Regions from separate parts of the Pelosinus fermentans DSM 17108 genome, predicted to be linked through region 2. Evidence: riboswitches for the same ligand, from Rfam matches in the RefSeq annotation. Region 2 holds a riboswitch; the other holds the start of a gene.
The links. Region 2 has a riboswitch for cyclic di-GMP ahead of FR7_RS11715 (PRC-barrel domain-containing protein). Riboswitches for the same ligand answer to the same signal wherever they lie in the genome.
Positions count from the first base shown of each region.

Region 1: another riboswitch for cyclic di-GMP. It lies ahead of FR7_RS17410 (HD-GYP domain-containing protein); the one in region 2 lies ahead of FR7_RS11715 (PRC-barrel domain-containing protein).

Region 1 is NZ_AKVN02000001.1:3,746,525-3,754,269, forward strand. It holds gene FR7_RS17390 (FeoA family protein) at 108-353, shown strand; gene FR7_RS17395 (FeoB small GTPase domain-containing protein) at 398-1,177, shown strand; gene FR7_RS17400 (nucleoside recognition domain-containing protein) at 1,174-2,577, shown strand; gene FR7_RS17405 (metal-dependent transcriptional regulator) at 2,832-3,260, opposite strand; cyclic di-GMP riboswitch class I at 3,450-3,536, shown strand; gene FR7_RS17410 (HD-GYP domain-containing protein) at 3,654-4,718, shown strand; gene FR7_RS17415 (phosphate acyltransferase) at 4,783-5,685, opposite strand; gene buk (butyrate kinase) at 5,734-6,822, opposite strand; gene FR7_RS17425 (diaminopimelate decarboxylase family protein) at 7,141-7,745, opposite strand, start outside.
Region 2 is NZ_AKVN02000001.1:2,541,189-2,548,933, forward strand. It holds gene FR7_RS11685 (NUDIX hydrolase N-terminal domain-containing protein) at 1-168, shown strand, start outside; gene FR7_RS11690 (ATPase AAA) at 476-865, shown strand; gene FR7_RS11695 (GTPase domain-containing protein) at 862-1,467, shown strand; gene FR7_RS11700 (hypothetical protein) at 1,460-2,029, shown strand; gene FR7_RS11705 (hypothetical protein) at 2,029-2,247, shown strand; gene FR7_RS11710 (tetratricopeptide repeat protein) at 2,441-3,460, shown strand; cyclic di-GMP riboswitch class I at 3,549-3,636, shown strand; gene FR7_RS11715 (PRC-barrel domain-containing protein) at 3,882-4,655, shown strand; gene FR7_RS11720 (VanW family protein) at 4,779-6,155, shown strand; gene hflX (GTPase HflX) at 6,395-7,745, shown strand, end outside.

The DNA.
Region 1 (7,745 bases), 1.2 Mb from region 2:
CTAAATTAGATTCCCTTACTTATATGTTAGCCGCGGCTAACCATATTTTTTCCTATAAATGTTAGCCATGGCTAATATGAAACCATTTTGCCAAAGGAGGATTTATAATGAATACTGCATTAACAACAATTCCATTATCAACACTGGGCATAGGATCTGTATGCCAGATCGTATCCCTTAATTTACAAGGCTTACTGCGCCGCCGCATTCTAGACTTAGGTATGGTACCAGGAACGCCTGTCCAATGCATTCGCAAAAGCCCAGCAGGTGACCCTGTAGCCTATATGGTACGTGATACTCTCATTGCTTTGCGCAGTGAAGACGCCAGTCAAATTCATGTGAATCCGATGTAATCCTGGTTATAACTGTAGCCAACAAATTTAGGAGGAGAATGAGAATGAGCAATTCTACGATTGAAGAACATCAGAAATTTCTGAGTGAGCATTTTGGAATTTCAACGACTCCTGGGCAATTTACGGTAGCTTTAGCTGGTAATCCTAACGTAGGAAAAAGCACTGTTTTTAATGCGCTAACCGGCTTACATCAGCACACAGGAAATTGGCCTGGAAAAACCGTTGATAATGCTCAAGGAAGTTTTACGTATCTCGATCGCTCTTTTTTAATGATCGACTTACCTGGCACTTATTCGATCTTAGCCCATACAGTAGAAGAGCAAGTTGCCAGAGACTTTATTTGTTTTGGCAAACCGGATGCAACACTAGTAGTATTAGATGCTACCTGCCTTGAACGCAATCTTAATTTGGCATTGCAAGTCATGGAAATCACACCGAAGATTATTGTTTGCGTCAATCTGATTGATGAAGCAGAAAAGAAAAATATTAAGATCGATATCTCTGCTTTACAAAAAGATTTAGGTGTACCAGTTGTTGCCACTGCTGCCCGTAATGGAAAAGGTCTCGACACCCTGCGTCAAAAGTTATATGAAATGTCTACAGGGCTTTGCACCCCAGCTCCCAGACAGATTAACTATTCTTCTGAAGTGGAAAATGCTATTCAACAACTTCTGCCAAAAGTATCAAGATTAATCGGCTCGAATCTCAACCCTCGCTGGGTAGCGCTGCGATTATTAGATGGAGATAAAGCTTTTATCAACAGCATCAGTCAATATCTTGATTTTGATCTGCATTCAACACGCTTACAGGAGGTTGCTGTATGAGCGCTGCAATAAAACCTATGATCACCCTGGAGGAAATATGCACTGAGGCGGAAAAAATCCGCCTCAGTAATCCCGACTTAGGTGATAAAATTGTATCTGATATTTATCAAAACGCTGAAATGATAGCAGGGCCAGCCGTAAGTAAAAATTCCACTGATTCACGCAGTTGGGATCATAAGCTAGACGACGTTTTAACCTCCCGATTATTTGGTTATCCTATCATGTTTGCTTTACTTAGCGTCATCTTCTGGATTACGATTGCAGGGGCAAATGTTCCCTCTCAAATGATTGCTGACACGCTTTTTGCATTTCAGGATCAGCTTTTAATCTGGTTTGAATTAGCAGGAGCTCCCTCCTGGTTAACTGGTATATTAGTCTTAGGTATGTTTCGCGGCCTCGCCTGGGTTATCGCGGTTATGCTGCCGCCTATGGCAATCTTCTTTCCCTTGTTCACACTGCTGGAAGATTTAGGATACTTACCAAGAGTAGCCTTTAATCTCGATAATATGTTTAAGAAATGCCGTGCTTGCGGCAAGCAAATACTCACCATGTGCATGGGGTTTGGCTGTAATGCTGCTGGCGTCGTTTCCTGCCGTATCATTGATTCTCCTCGTGAACGATTAATTGCTGTGCTGACTAACAACTTTGTACCATGCAATGGACGATTTCCTACCTTGATTGCGATCGCCACTATTTTTATGGGCGGTATGGTGGTATCAGAATTACAAATTGCAGTAGCCTCACTAGTAGTAACGAGCTTAGTTGTGTTAGGAATTTTTGTAACCTTTGCTGTATCTTGGGCTTTATCACACACACTGCTAAAGGGAGAAGCTTCTTCGATGGTCTTAGAGCTGCCTCCTTACCGCAAACCCCAATTAGGCGCTATTTTTTATCGTTCTCTCATTGACCGCACAATCTTCGTCCTAAAACGGGCCATTATCATGGCAGCACCAGCAGGTGCCATTACGTGGATGCTTGCCAATATCTACATAGAAGAGATAAGTATCATTGGTTATTTAGCAGCTTGGCTGCAGCCCTTTGCTTACGCCATTGGCCTGGACGGTTTTATTCTTTTAGCCTTTATCCTAGGTCTTCCTGCTAATGAAATCGTTATGCCAATTCTTCTCATGTGCTATTTATCAACTGGTCAAATGATGGAGTTTGGTACTTTAGAAGAACTGCGGGATATTCTCATCAATAATAACTGGACTTGGTTAACCGCTGTCTGCACAATGCTCTTTTGCCTGCTTCACTGGCCTTGCACCACAGCCTTGCTATCCGCTTATAAAGAAACAGGCAGCAAGAAATGGACCTTTTTGACATTTCTGATTCCTACTGTCATTGCGTTCATAGTATGCTTTATAGTAGCCCAGTCAGCACGATTACTCAATTTAGTATAGACGGATGATGATTATTGATAAGAAAAGCTCTACGCATCCTTAAAAACATATAAAACAATCGAACCACAAAGAAGTGCAGATGAATGCTTTTTTGGTGTATCATAAAAATAAGTGGCTTAATGATTCCATGAAAGCGTTTATGACTCTTGTCCGCAAAGAAAAAAATGATCTATGCGAACTTGAAATAAGAGAATGGGGTTGTCATAAAAAAATATCCCTATTCTCAAATTTGCTAAGAATAGGGATATTGTACATCATTTTTCTTCCTTCTTTTCTTGATTCATTACGTGCTCTAAAAAAATATTATAATATTCCGTATGATCTTGCATAAATTTTACGAGCAATTGAATTGATTTGATCGTTTCTTTGGAAAGATAATGCTCCATAGCTTCTGCCTCTGCTGCTATATCACAATCAGCACAAATCAAAGTGAGAAATTCCTGCAATATCTTATTTCTCTCGACTAAGAAATTTCCGGTCTTTTTCCCTTTATCAGTTAGATCAATAATGCCGTAGCGTTGATAATTTATATATTGTCCAGCTTTTAATTTACGTAACGCTTTACTTACAGAGGGTAGCGATACATTCAATTTTCGGCTTATATCTGTAACCCGAACAATATCATTATATAAAGAAAAGCGATATAATTCTTCTAAATAATCTTCCAAACTGGGTGATAGCATAACAGCCGCCTCCCGTACGTTAGAAACCCACTATTTACTTCTATGATGATATCGTAAAAAATATACCAATCTCTACATAAAACCCTTAGCAATAAATTATTTTTTATTTTTCTTCAAAATATGACATAATTCGCCCTTTTTATATGGTATCATTTTGTTTTAATACTACAATTATTTTTATTTTCTTAAATTATATATTGGCAAACTTACTGAAAGGTAAGGACGCAAAGCTATAGGGTCTAAGGATTTATAATCTATGATCGCCACGCTGCATATGATGAAAAGCTTAACTGCCTCATATCTGCGGTTAAGTTTTTTTGTGTGATTTCTCTTCATCGTATATACTAACAGGCATGTATTGCTGATTTTTTTGAAAATAAAGGAGCTCTCATTTTGCGACAGATTAGGTTAACGGAAGTACACCCAGGTATGATATTAGCACGAAACCTTTACAGCAGAAAAGGACATATCCTGCTTGCTTCAGGAGTCAGGCTAACGGAAGTCTACCTTCACAAGTTACGAAGGTTGAAAGTAAAAACTCTCTTTATTCACGACGAAAGATATGAAGATATAGCGATTCCAGAATATTTATCTGTAGAAACTCAGCAACGGGCCTTCTCTATATTAAGTTCCACTATGGAAAAAATTCATAATAAAGAAGCCTTTGCCATAGACGATATCAGTTCTATTGCCTCTGATATCGTTGAAGAATTAATTATTCAACCCGCCATAAGCATCCAATTAACTGGAATTGCAACTCATGATGACTACACCTTAGATCACTCCTTAAATTGTGCTATTTATGCTGCTCTATTGGCTCATTCTTGTAGTTTTTCCATTCCCCAAATCAAAGAAATCACCTGTGGTGCCCTGCTTCACGATGTCGGTAAAATGAACGTCGATAAAAAAATTATCAATAAACCGGATCGCTTAACAGAAAAAGAATTTGGCATCATTAAGCAGCATCCACAATCTGGATTTAATTTATTGGTGAAAAAACGCTGGGAGCTGTCAAGCCTTGTTGCTCACATGGCATGGCAGCATCACGAAAAAATAGATGGCACAGGATACCCGCGAGGACTCCAGGGTGAAGAAATTCTAAATTATGCTCGTTTATTGGCAATTACCGACGTATATGAAGCGATTACAGGGTGCCGCCCATACCGTAAAGCTATGAATTTGGAAGAGGCATATGATATTATTCGCTCTGGTTTAGGAACTGCTTTTGACGAGCATTTCGGCAAAATATTCTTATCTAAAATGGCCTTATATTTTCCAGGAATGGAGGTCCTGCTAAATACAGGAGAAAAGGCTATTGTCGTCTCCTTATTGGAGCATACCCCTCGTCAGCCGATAATCCGTCTTATTGCCTACCCTGATGGAACCGCCTATTCCCCGCCTATCGAAATTAACCTGGCAGAAAATTCTCATCTTTCCATTGTAAGCACATCGATATAAAAAATAGAGGAAATCCTTGTATACATCAAGGATTTCCTCTATTTTTCTATCATTCTTTCCCATTCTACCCTAATGGCTTGACTAAACAAGCCAAGGCAATGGAATTCATCTTTCCCTCTGGTGTCTCAGATCGTGAAGTCATGACTATGGGGTGTGTTGCCCCTAGGACAATACCTGCCATTTTACTTTTAGCAAAATAAATCAGAGACTTTCCTAAGGCATTGCCAGTCTCAATATTAGGTACCATGATTAGATCAACATTACCTGCTATTTTGCTGTCAATCCCTTTGTGCTGCGCTGCTTTTTGACTAACTGCCACATCAAGGGCAATCGGTCCTTCTATCAGACTAGCAGGTAAATCCCCATTGCTTCTCATCTCTACTAAAATCTTAGCATCTAAAGTGGCGGGCATTTTTTCATTAACTATTTCATTGGCCGTAAGCAATGCTACATTAGGAATCATGATTCCCATTCCATGCAGTGCCAATATTGCATTCACCAAGATCTGCTTCTTTTCAAATAAGGTAGGAGCAATATTCATACCTCCATCAGTAATAAATAAAAGTTTTTTCTGACCTGGAATCTCAAAAGCACCTAAATGACTTAATAGCCTTCCAGTACGCAGCCCTTCCCCTTTATGCAATACTGCTCGTAAAAAATCACTACTATTTACTAATCCCTTCATCAGCACTTGAGCTTGACCGTTCTTTACTAAGGAAACAGCCTGCACTACTGCCTTCCCACTGTTTGCTTCATGCAAAATTGGCGTATCAGCAGATAAGCCAACCTCTTCCATTAAAGGCTTAATAAGAGCAGTATCTCCTACTAAAACAGCCTCAGCAATCCCTTCCTCTTGAGCTAGTTTGACAGCCGCCAAGACTCCTTTATCCTGTGCTACAGCAACACTAATCCTGATTAAAGAACGATTTTTAATTTCAGCTATGATTTCATGATAATTAGAATACAAACGACAACCTCCTAAAAGATCTGCCAATATCAGAACTGTTTATTCATTTTATACTGAATACATCTGCGCTTCTTCTTCGCCTCGAATTACTCTTAAAGTTCCAAATGCCAATGCTTCTAGCTCTTCTTCTCCTGGTATTACAATTACAGGAGCAATAAACTGCACTCGGCTTTTAATAGCGTTAACAATAGGTTCTGAATGAGCAATTCCCCCAGTTAGAATAATACACTCCACTTGACCTGACAATACAGCAGCCATTCCCCCAATTTCTTTTGCTACTTGGTAGGAAAGAGCTTCCAATACCAAGCTAGCCTCCTCATTTCCATGAGCGGCCATAGAAAAAGCTTTCCGAATATCGGCAGTACCAAGATAAGCATACATTCCACCTTTATGATTGAGTATCTCTTTTAATTCATCAAAGGTGTAAGTACCAGAAAAAGCAAGTCTTAAAAACTGTCCTACCGGCAGCCCCCCACAACGATCAGGAGAAAGAGGTCCCTCCTCTTTCGGATTATTGACGTCAATCATTCTTCCCAGCTTGTGAGGTGTTACAGAAATTCCTGTCCCTAAATGAGCCACAATCAGATTCATCTCTTCATATTTTTTCCCAAGCTGCTTTGCTACTTTACGAGCTACAGCCTTCGTATTTAATGCATGGGACAAGCTAATCCTTGGCAAATCAGGCAGACCGGATATCCTTGCCACAGGTTCCATCTCATCCACGGAAACAGGATCTACAATATAGGAAGGAATTTTTAAAAATTCGGCTAACCCATAAGCCATGACAGCCCCTAAATTAGAAGCATGTTCACCTCTTTTAGCTTCTCTTAAATCATTCACCATCTCTTGAGTAATTTCATAGGTTCCGCCTTTAAGAGGCTTTAATATCCCCCCACGGGCTGCAACTGCATTAAATGTAGAAAGGTCAATCTTTTCTACTGCTAATTGTTCTAAAATAATTCGTAAACGATACTCATACTGATCTAACAATTTCACAAATGGGCTGGTGTCGGCAGCAAAATGTTCCACAGTCCTTTTGATAAGCAGCGTTTCTCCATCATATACAGCAAATTTTGTAGAAGTTGCTCCAGGGTTAATCACTAAGATTCTCTCTTTTAACAGGCAATTATCAACCATAATCCCCCTCCAGATACTAGTACCTTGTCAGCCATTATCCTACTGTTTTAAAGCTGACAAGGTATTAGGTAACATTCACAATAAATATCTCAACATTCAGACTTCTTTCTCACTATTTATTTCCTTATTCTTTCAGAATATCCTGCTTACTAACTATATTCTCTCTATATACTTTTTAGAAAACAGAAAAACGCTGCTCGCCCTTTAAAAATAAGACCTTTTGAACCGCGAAGACGCGAAGAATAGGAAGAACACGAAGTTAGTGTATGCTAAAATAAAGAGCAGACAGGTATACCTGTCTGCTCTAAACATCATTCTTTATTTTTTAGTTGCCGCAGCCAAATTCATTTCACATTTTTCAAAATCCAAAGTCGTAAAGTAATCTTCAATTGTTTCTGCACGACGAATCATCTTAACTGCTCCATCAGCTGTTAACAGCAATTCAGCAGAACGTAATTTACCATTATAATTAAAACCCATTGCATGTCCATGAGCACCTGCGTCATGCATCACAACAATGTCACCAATGTCAATACGCGGCAAGTTGCGGTCAATGGCAAATTTATCATTATTCTCACATAAAGAACCTGTCACATCATACACATGATCAAGGGGCAGGGCTTCTTTTCCTGCAACCGTAATATGATGATAGGAGCCATACAAGCCAGGACGCATCAAATTTGCCATACATGCATCAAGACCTACATAATTTTTATAAATCTCTTTTTTATGAAGCACAGTAGAAACCAAATATCCATAAGGACCTGTAATCATTCTGCCACATTCCATGGTGATTTTTAATGGATGCAGTCCATTAGCCACAATCTTTTCTTCATAGGCTTTACGTACACCTTGACTGACAGCATCCAGATCTACAGCCTGCTGTTCAGGACGATAAGGAATGCCAATACCGCCACCCAAAT
Region 2 (7,745 bases):
TGTGAGTTGATAGATGGTGCTTTTGAAAAAAATATAGAAACTGAAGAAAGTGGTTTCTTTTCTTTAGCAGACTTACCTCCATTATCTGTAGAGAGAAACACAAAAAAACAAATCGAGATGTGCTTTAACTCTAAATCAAATGATAAATTTTTTACAATATTTGATTAGACAAATTTAATAATAACAACGCCATGTAGCTGGCAATATCTAAAAGCAAAAAAGAGCTGAGTAACATCAGCTCTTTTTATTACTAACTTGGCATTTGGGATGAAGTCATCATTTTTATTTTTAGCTTGTGTATCATCATGGGCAGGCAAGTTCATTTATTTGATGATATGACAAATGGTTCATAGAACGAAAATGAGAACAACTCCCTAGACTATGTGCTTAGGGAGTTATTTGCTTATACATATATTTACGTATTAATGCAAGTAATTATTTTACAGGTCTTTATATAGATGTCTTTGTAAAATCAATGGAAGATCATAAAGAGGAACTAATCTTAATTTTAGCTGGTTATCAAAAAGAAATGGAATTTTTCTTACAGACCAATCCTGGTTTACGGTCTCGATTTCCAATACATATCGATTTTCCAGACTATAACCAACAAGAGCTTTTACATATAGCAGAGCAACTATGTGCTAAGCGGCAGTATACCTTACCGGCAGATACTAAAACATTATTATTAAAATTATTACTACAACACAGTAGTAATAACGACAATTTTGGTAATGCTCGGACTGTTCGTAATATGATTGAAAGAGCAATTCGTCATCAAGCTGTTAGATTAATGTCAAAAACGAGTATTACCAGGCAAGAACTAATACTAATTGAACCTGTTGATTTAAAGGAGGTAAAGGAGTGAGGGAGCTTACTGTAGTTGGCAGGCCAAATTCGGGTAAAACGATGTTTACTCTTAATTTTGCCTCTTATATTGGAATAAAAACAGTAGATGTGACCTTCCGTACATACGATGATTTAATCACATGCCGACATTTTTCTATTGAAGATGCGAAGAAAGAGCTTTGTAGTAGTACAATGCATAAGACAAAATCCTTACAATCATTAATTCTTAAAATTACTCTTGGAAAAACAACAGTAAATTTCAAACTTACAGATACTTGTGGGATTGGAGAAAAAATACATCAAGAAGAAAAAATTCGTCGTGGCATGGCCCAGACAATTGGTTTAATGCGCTGTGCAGATTTTATTTTTCATGTTATTGATTTATCCTATATTACTAAAGAATATATAAATAATCCTAGCACTATCGATCGCGAGATATATAACTATGGTTTATTTCGCAATTCATATGCAATCTTGGCAAACAAGGTAGATATACCTTTTGCTAAAGAGAACCTTACTCAACTATCTTCGATATTTCCAAAAGCTACGATTATTCCGATATCCGCATTGTTGAGCGAAGGTTTAAAAGAGGTGAAGACCTGTGTTGCACGCAATGTGTGAATTTATCAGTATAATGTTTTCTGTGATACTTTCTGCCATTGCAATTAAATTAGCTGATGATTATTTAGATCAAGATATGGATAAATCTGAAAAGAATTTCGCAACCGCGCTAGGAAAAGGCGGTATGCTATATGGCATGCTATCAATGGCTTTGGCAGCAAGTCTAAATACTTCGATAAGCATGTCCTTATTTCTTGCTAGTTACATAATTGGTATGTTTCATGATCTGAAAAATCATTTTCCAAGCCGGCTCAATGGATTTCAAGAGTCAGTTTTAATATTTATAGTGGGTATTTTCCTGTTAGGATGGAAGATGATATTCTTCTCAATTTTTTTTGTTATATCCATACAATTAATAGACGATTATATAGATGATTTTAGAGATGAGTTAATCGGGCACCGTAATTGGGCTCACCACCTTGGTAGAGTGGAGTGTTTTTTATTATTTCTATTAACTTTATTAATTTCTTGGCTAATTAACGAGGAAATATTTCCTGCGGTGTTCTTGGGCGCCGTAGTATCCTATAGTATAATATTGTATTATCAGAAAGGGAGATTATAATGCTATGGACAGGAATAATTATGGTAATTGCGCTATTAAGTGGATACATATGGGGTAAACGCGATGGAATGATATCTGTCAATCACCAAAGTTTAGTAAACGTTCCTTTATTATTAAGACAACAATCATTAGAAAAAGGCTATTGTATCTTATGTCATGAACCTAAAAAGAAACGTATTATTCACAAAATAAATGGACAAAAAGGTCGACGTATTTGAATTTCTTAGTAATTATTGATAGTAAAAAGAGGAATTTATTAGGTGAGTATATAATATAAGGACATATCACATTATTCTACAAAATATTCACAATTAGAATGTTTAATATTTAAATAATTTATTATGGTGGGGTTTGATGCAATATATCATAATTACGTCATTATCCATAGTCATTTCGGCATATCTTATATACGTGTTAACGAATAAGCTATTAAATATTCGACTAAATGTAAAACCTCTTATTTTATGTGTGTGTTGTGCGCTTTTAGTCAATATTATTCTGCCACGTATTATTATTGGATTTGTTGGTGTAGTAGGAACTGTGGGCATATTAACGATCACTACAATTGTCTTTGCAGTTAGCATTGCACAGTATAATGAAAAAATTAAATTGTATTCTGAAGAAAATAAAGGAGAGTCTGAAACAAAAGATATAACAAAGGATACTGAACCTTCAGAATATGGATTGTTATGGAAAAAGCCAGAAATCATAATAGCTGCAGCTGTACCAATACCTATTATAGCTAGCTCTTCGGTAAGAAGTGTGACAAATAAGACTGATATTGAATCTGAGTCAAAAGAAAAGTCTGTGATGCTAAAGGAAGATGATGCTAATAATGTAATGGCATTGGAAACTGAAGTGTTATCTGTTGATCTAGCAGTTACAGTAGATCAGCTAGATCCTATTTCCACAGAGAAACAAATTGACAAGAGTGAAGAAGAGGTCTATGAGCTGAAAGATGAAAATCGGAATGAGGAGAATAGTGAGATGGTACAAGTTGAAGATGAATTACAGGTACCCATTAATGTGTTTGACTCTTCTTCAAAGGATTTAGATGGTTTAATTGATTCTGCGTTTATATATAAAGAACAGCGCAATTTTATCCAAGCCCTTAAGGTTTTTCGCCAAGCTTTGATGTTATATCCTGATAGTGAAGCAGCACCATTTTTAGTAATGGAAATTGGCACTATATTAAAAAATAGTGGTCAATATAATGAAGCAATTCACGTTTTTTGTGAGGGCAGAAAGCTTCCAGGAGTACAAAAAAATACTATGTTTGATTTGGAATTCATTAAAACAATTGCCTATTTACGTATAATAAAGAATATTTTAATCCAGAATCGCTTAGGGGATATCTCTTTTAAAAATATTCCGGGGACTGTATTAAAAGAAATTGATTCTGAATTTCGCGAGTGGCGAAATTCTACGTGAAATTTCTAAATAGCACAATTAGGATGGATAAAAATAAATGATGAATTTCCGTTAATGTTATATTTCATACTTACATAGAATTAAACAAATAAATATTTAGCAAACTCATCCAAAGGTGGGGACGCAAAGCTATGGGTCTAAGGGACTTTATATCCTATGATTGCCAAGTTGCCGATTCAATGAAGAATTGTAATTAGCACAGTGCATTATAGGTAGGTGCTATTTTTTATATAGTTTTCTAAATTAATGACTAGATTAGTAACTTATAGTTAATAAAGCAGGAATTTTAGATTAATTACTAATGCAGAGGTAAAATGCTCTTGGCGAAGTGGGAAAAGTGCTATAAATAAGGTTAAGAATTTGACTAACTGCTTCGATGAATGATAAGAGGATATTAAATGATAAATAAGGAGCGCTATTCATGAAAAAAAGTGTTGAAATTATTGGATTGCCAGTTATTAGCATCGTTGAAGGTACAGAGCTTGGAACAGTTAAAAGTCTTCTTATTAATCCGGTAGATGGATCTGTAACGATACTAATTGATGATTCCAAATGGTATTGGGGAGCCAAATTTTTGCCTTTGGCAGCTGCTACTGGATTAGGAGAATATGCAATAACAATAGAGAATAGTGATGCAATATTAACGTTAACAGATGCACCGGAAGTTGAGAAGTTAATTGTGGCTGATCTAAAAATTATTGGTACTAAAGTGCTGACTAAAAATGGTCGAATCCAAGGTAAAGTTACGGAGTTTTTTGTTGATAATTCAGGAAAAATTGTATCTTGTGAAATAGAAGATCTTAATGGTGGAATTACGAGCATTGAGGCAAAGCAAATTTTAACTTTTGGTAAAGATGTACTTTTTGTTTCAGATGATCATGAAACGGTAGCAGAAAGTTCAGCAGCTACTAATATTGCAATATCCACAGTAAGCACTTCTGCAGTTTCTGAAGTAAAACCACCTGTTATTCAAGTTAAAGAACCAGATGATGCAAAGGTAGCTGCTAGTGATGATTCTGCTAGAAAGTTTGACGAAAAAAATCGTAAATACTTACTTGGTAAAAAAGCTAGTCGCCGTATTGAAACTGATAATGGCTTGTTAATTATAGAAGAAGGTGGTGAAATTACTGAGGAAGTTTTGCAAAAAGCAAAATTAACAGGTAGTTTTGTAGAATTAACAATGAATATCCAATAAAATAAAAATCAATATCTCTCCAATTATGGTGGTTTTATTATCATGTTACGAACAAATCCCCGCTATTGGCGGGGATTTGCTCTCTTGCTAGCTAATCGAATAATTGGAATGGAGTTACTAACTATGAAAATTACAATAAATCAACGTGCTAAAAATATAATGCTTTTTCTTAGCATTATTATATTATTTAGCTTAACTGGATTCATTGCCACCACTACTGCGTTTGATGTCAGTGATAGTATCTATGAAGGTGTTTTCATCGGCGATATTCCTGTGGGGGGATTATCAATTGATGAAGCAAAAAGTGAAATTATTATAAATATCAAAAATCAAACAGCTAATTCACCAAGTTATTTAACGTATAAGACGCAAAAATGGCCGATTTATGCAAATGACATTGATCTAGAAATCAATGCAGATGATCTTGCGCAGCAAGCTTATAATATCGGTCGTCTTGGCAATATAGCTAAACGTTTACAAGAAAAAATTATAGCTGTAAATTATGGATATACGATTCCGTTGTCTTTACATTATAATCATGTTAAGTTAGAAGCAATTCTTAATACAATTGCAGATTCTATCAATAGTAACCCCGAAGATGCTTTACTGATATATCAAAATTCGAATGTTAATATTCAGCCTGAAAAAAATGGTCATAAAGTTGATTTAGAAAAAAACTGGCTTGATTTAAATGCTATTATACATACTCGTATTCCTTTTACTCTTGAATTAACGGTTAATGAAATAACTCCTAAAATTTTATCGAAGGATTTAGCTGAAGTTGATAGTTTACTTTCTATATATACCACAGAGTTTGATCCTGATAATGAAAACCGTTCTAAAAATATTAGCCTTGCTGCCAAGAATGTGAATCACATTTTAGTTCGTCCCAATGACGTTTTTTCTTTTAATAATAATGTAGGGGAACGTCTATCGGAGAATGGTTACAAGGAAGCTCCCGTTCTCATTGATGGTAAACTAGTTTTGGATTGGGGTGGAGGTGTATGCCAAGTAAGTAGTACTTTATATAACGCAGTGTTATTGGCGAATATGAGTATTGAAGAACGAACATCACATTTTCGCCCGCCAGCCTATGTCCCTTTAGGGCAAGATGCTGCTGTTGCTGATAACCTTTTGGATTTTAAATTTAAAAATACAACAGATTCTAATATTTATATTACGACAGAGATTCTAGACAGGGAGATTATCGTTCAAATTTTCGGAAAAAATAATCCTACTCTTTCAGATATACGGATTATCGGTACGAATAAAAAAGTATTAGAACCTAATACGATTATTAAGCAAGATCCCACTCTTGAATTAGGAAGCCAAGTAGTAGAGTACGCAGGAGAGAAAGGCTTTCAGATTACGACTTATAGGATTGCATTTGCTAATGGACAAGAAGTTAAACGAGAACATTTGGCTTATGATGAATTTAAGGCGGAGGATAGAATAGTGCGTATTGGTACTAAAATGTTATCGAATCAGTTAACCAAGTAATGAATAAAAAGTAATACTTTCTGTTTAGCAAGCGGAAGGCATTACTTTTTATTATATTTTGTGCATAACAACAAAAGGAGCTATTAATAATAAGAAAGCTAGGAAAGATACCTTTTCCTATTTGTCTGTGGTAATATGTAGTATAATCAGTAGTGGCCCTGAAAAAAGTATATTACTAGACGATTTGTTATCTTAATCGAGCTAGCAAAATGGAATAGGATCGAAGGAGCGTGAAATAATTGACAACTATATATGGAGATGTCAATGGTATACGAAAAAGTATTATTAATAGGCTGGAAGAATTATATGAATTTACTATTCCTTTTGGGCAAGTCATAACAAATGAATTAGCACAAAAATTGATCGATTTGACAGATGACCTAAATCGCGAACTTGTTGTATATATTACCAGAAAAGGACAAGTTACTTGTGTAGCAGTTGGCGATGTCTATACCGTAATATTGCCGGAAGTTGATGGTCGGCGTTCTGTCAATCGATTAAGTGGTATTCGTTGTATTCATACTCACCCTAGTGGCGAGACAGAACTTAGTGGGGTGGATATAGCTTCATTAAAGGAAATGCGTTTTGATCTAATGGCTGCACTGGGACGCAAGGATGAGATGATACAAGCAAGCTTTGGTATTATTACCAATATTGAAAATGATCAATTTAATACTCAAATGATTGGTCCTTTGTCCATTGATGAATTTATAGAGTTGGATATTACATATTTAACTGCACAAATTGAGCGCCAACTCGATTTAAATACTAAAACGAGTGCTATTGCAGAACCTGAAAGAGCTCTATTGGTTGGGGTGGAGAGGCAAGGAAAGTGGCGAATTACTGACTCATTAAAGGAATTGGCTCAATTAGCAGAGACAGCTGGTGCGGAAGTATTAGGTATGACGTGGCAAAAGAGGGATCGACCAGATTCAGCTTTATTTATTGGACGTGGAAAAGTGCAGGAGATTAGTTTGCTGCGTCAGGAAAAGAATGTAAATCTCATTATTTTTGATGATGAGTTATCACCTGCACAGCAACGCAATCTTGAAAAAGCCTTGGGTATTAAAGTTTTAGATCGTACGGCGCTAATTCTAGATATTTTTGCACAGCGTGCTCGATCTCATGAAGGGAAGTTGCAGGTTGAATTAGCTCAGCTTCGCTATAATTTACCAAGATTAGGTGGACAAGGATTAGTATTATCTCGGTTAGGCGGTGGTATTGGTACTAGAGGTCCTGGCGAAACCAAGCTTGAAGTCGATAGACGTCGAATCAGAGAACGCGTAAGTGACATCACAAAACAAATTGAATATATAAAAAAACAACGTAATTTGCATCGTAAACGTAGAGAAACTACTCGCATCCCTACGATCGCTTTAGTTGGCTATACAAATGCAGGAAAATCAACCTTGCTCAACCTGCTTACAGCATCGGAAGTGCTGGCCGAGGATAAATTGTTTGCAACCCTTGATCCAACAACTAGGAACATTACGTTAACCAATGGCCAGCAAGCCTTAATTACTGATACAGTTGGCTTTATACAAAAGCTGCCGCATCAATTAATTGCTGCATTTCGTGCAACCTTAGAGG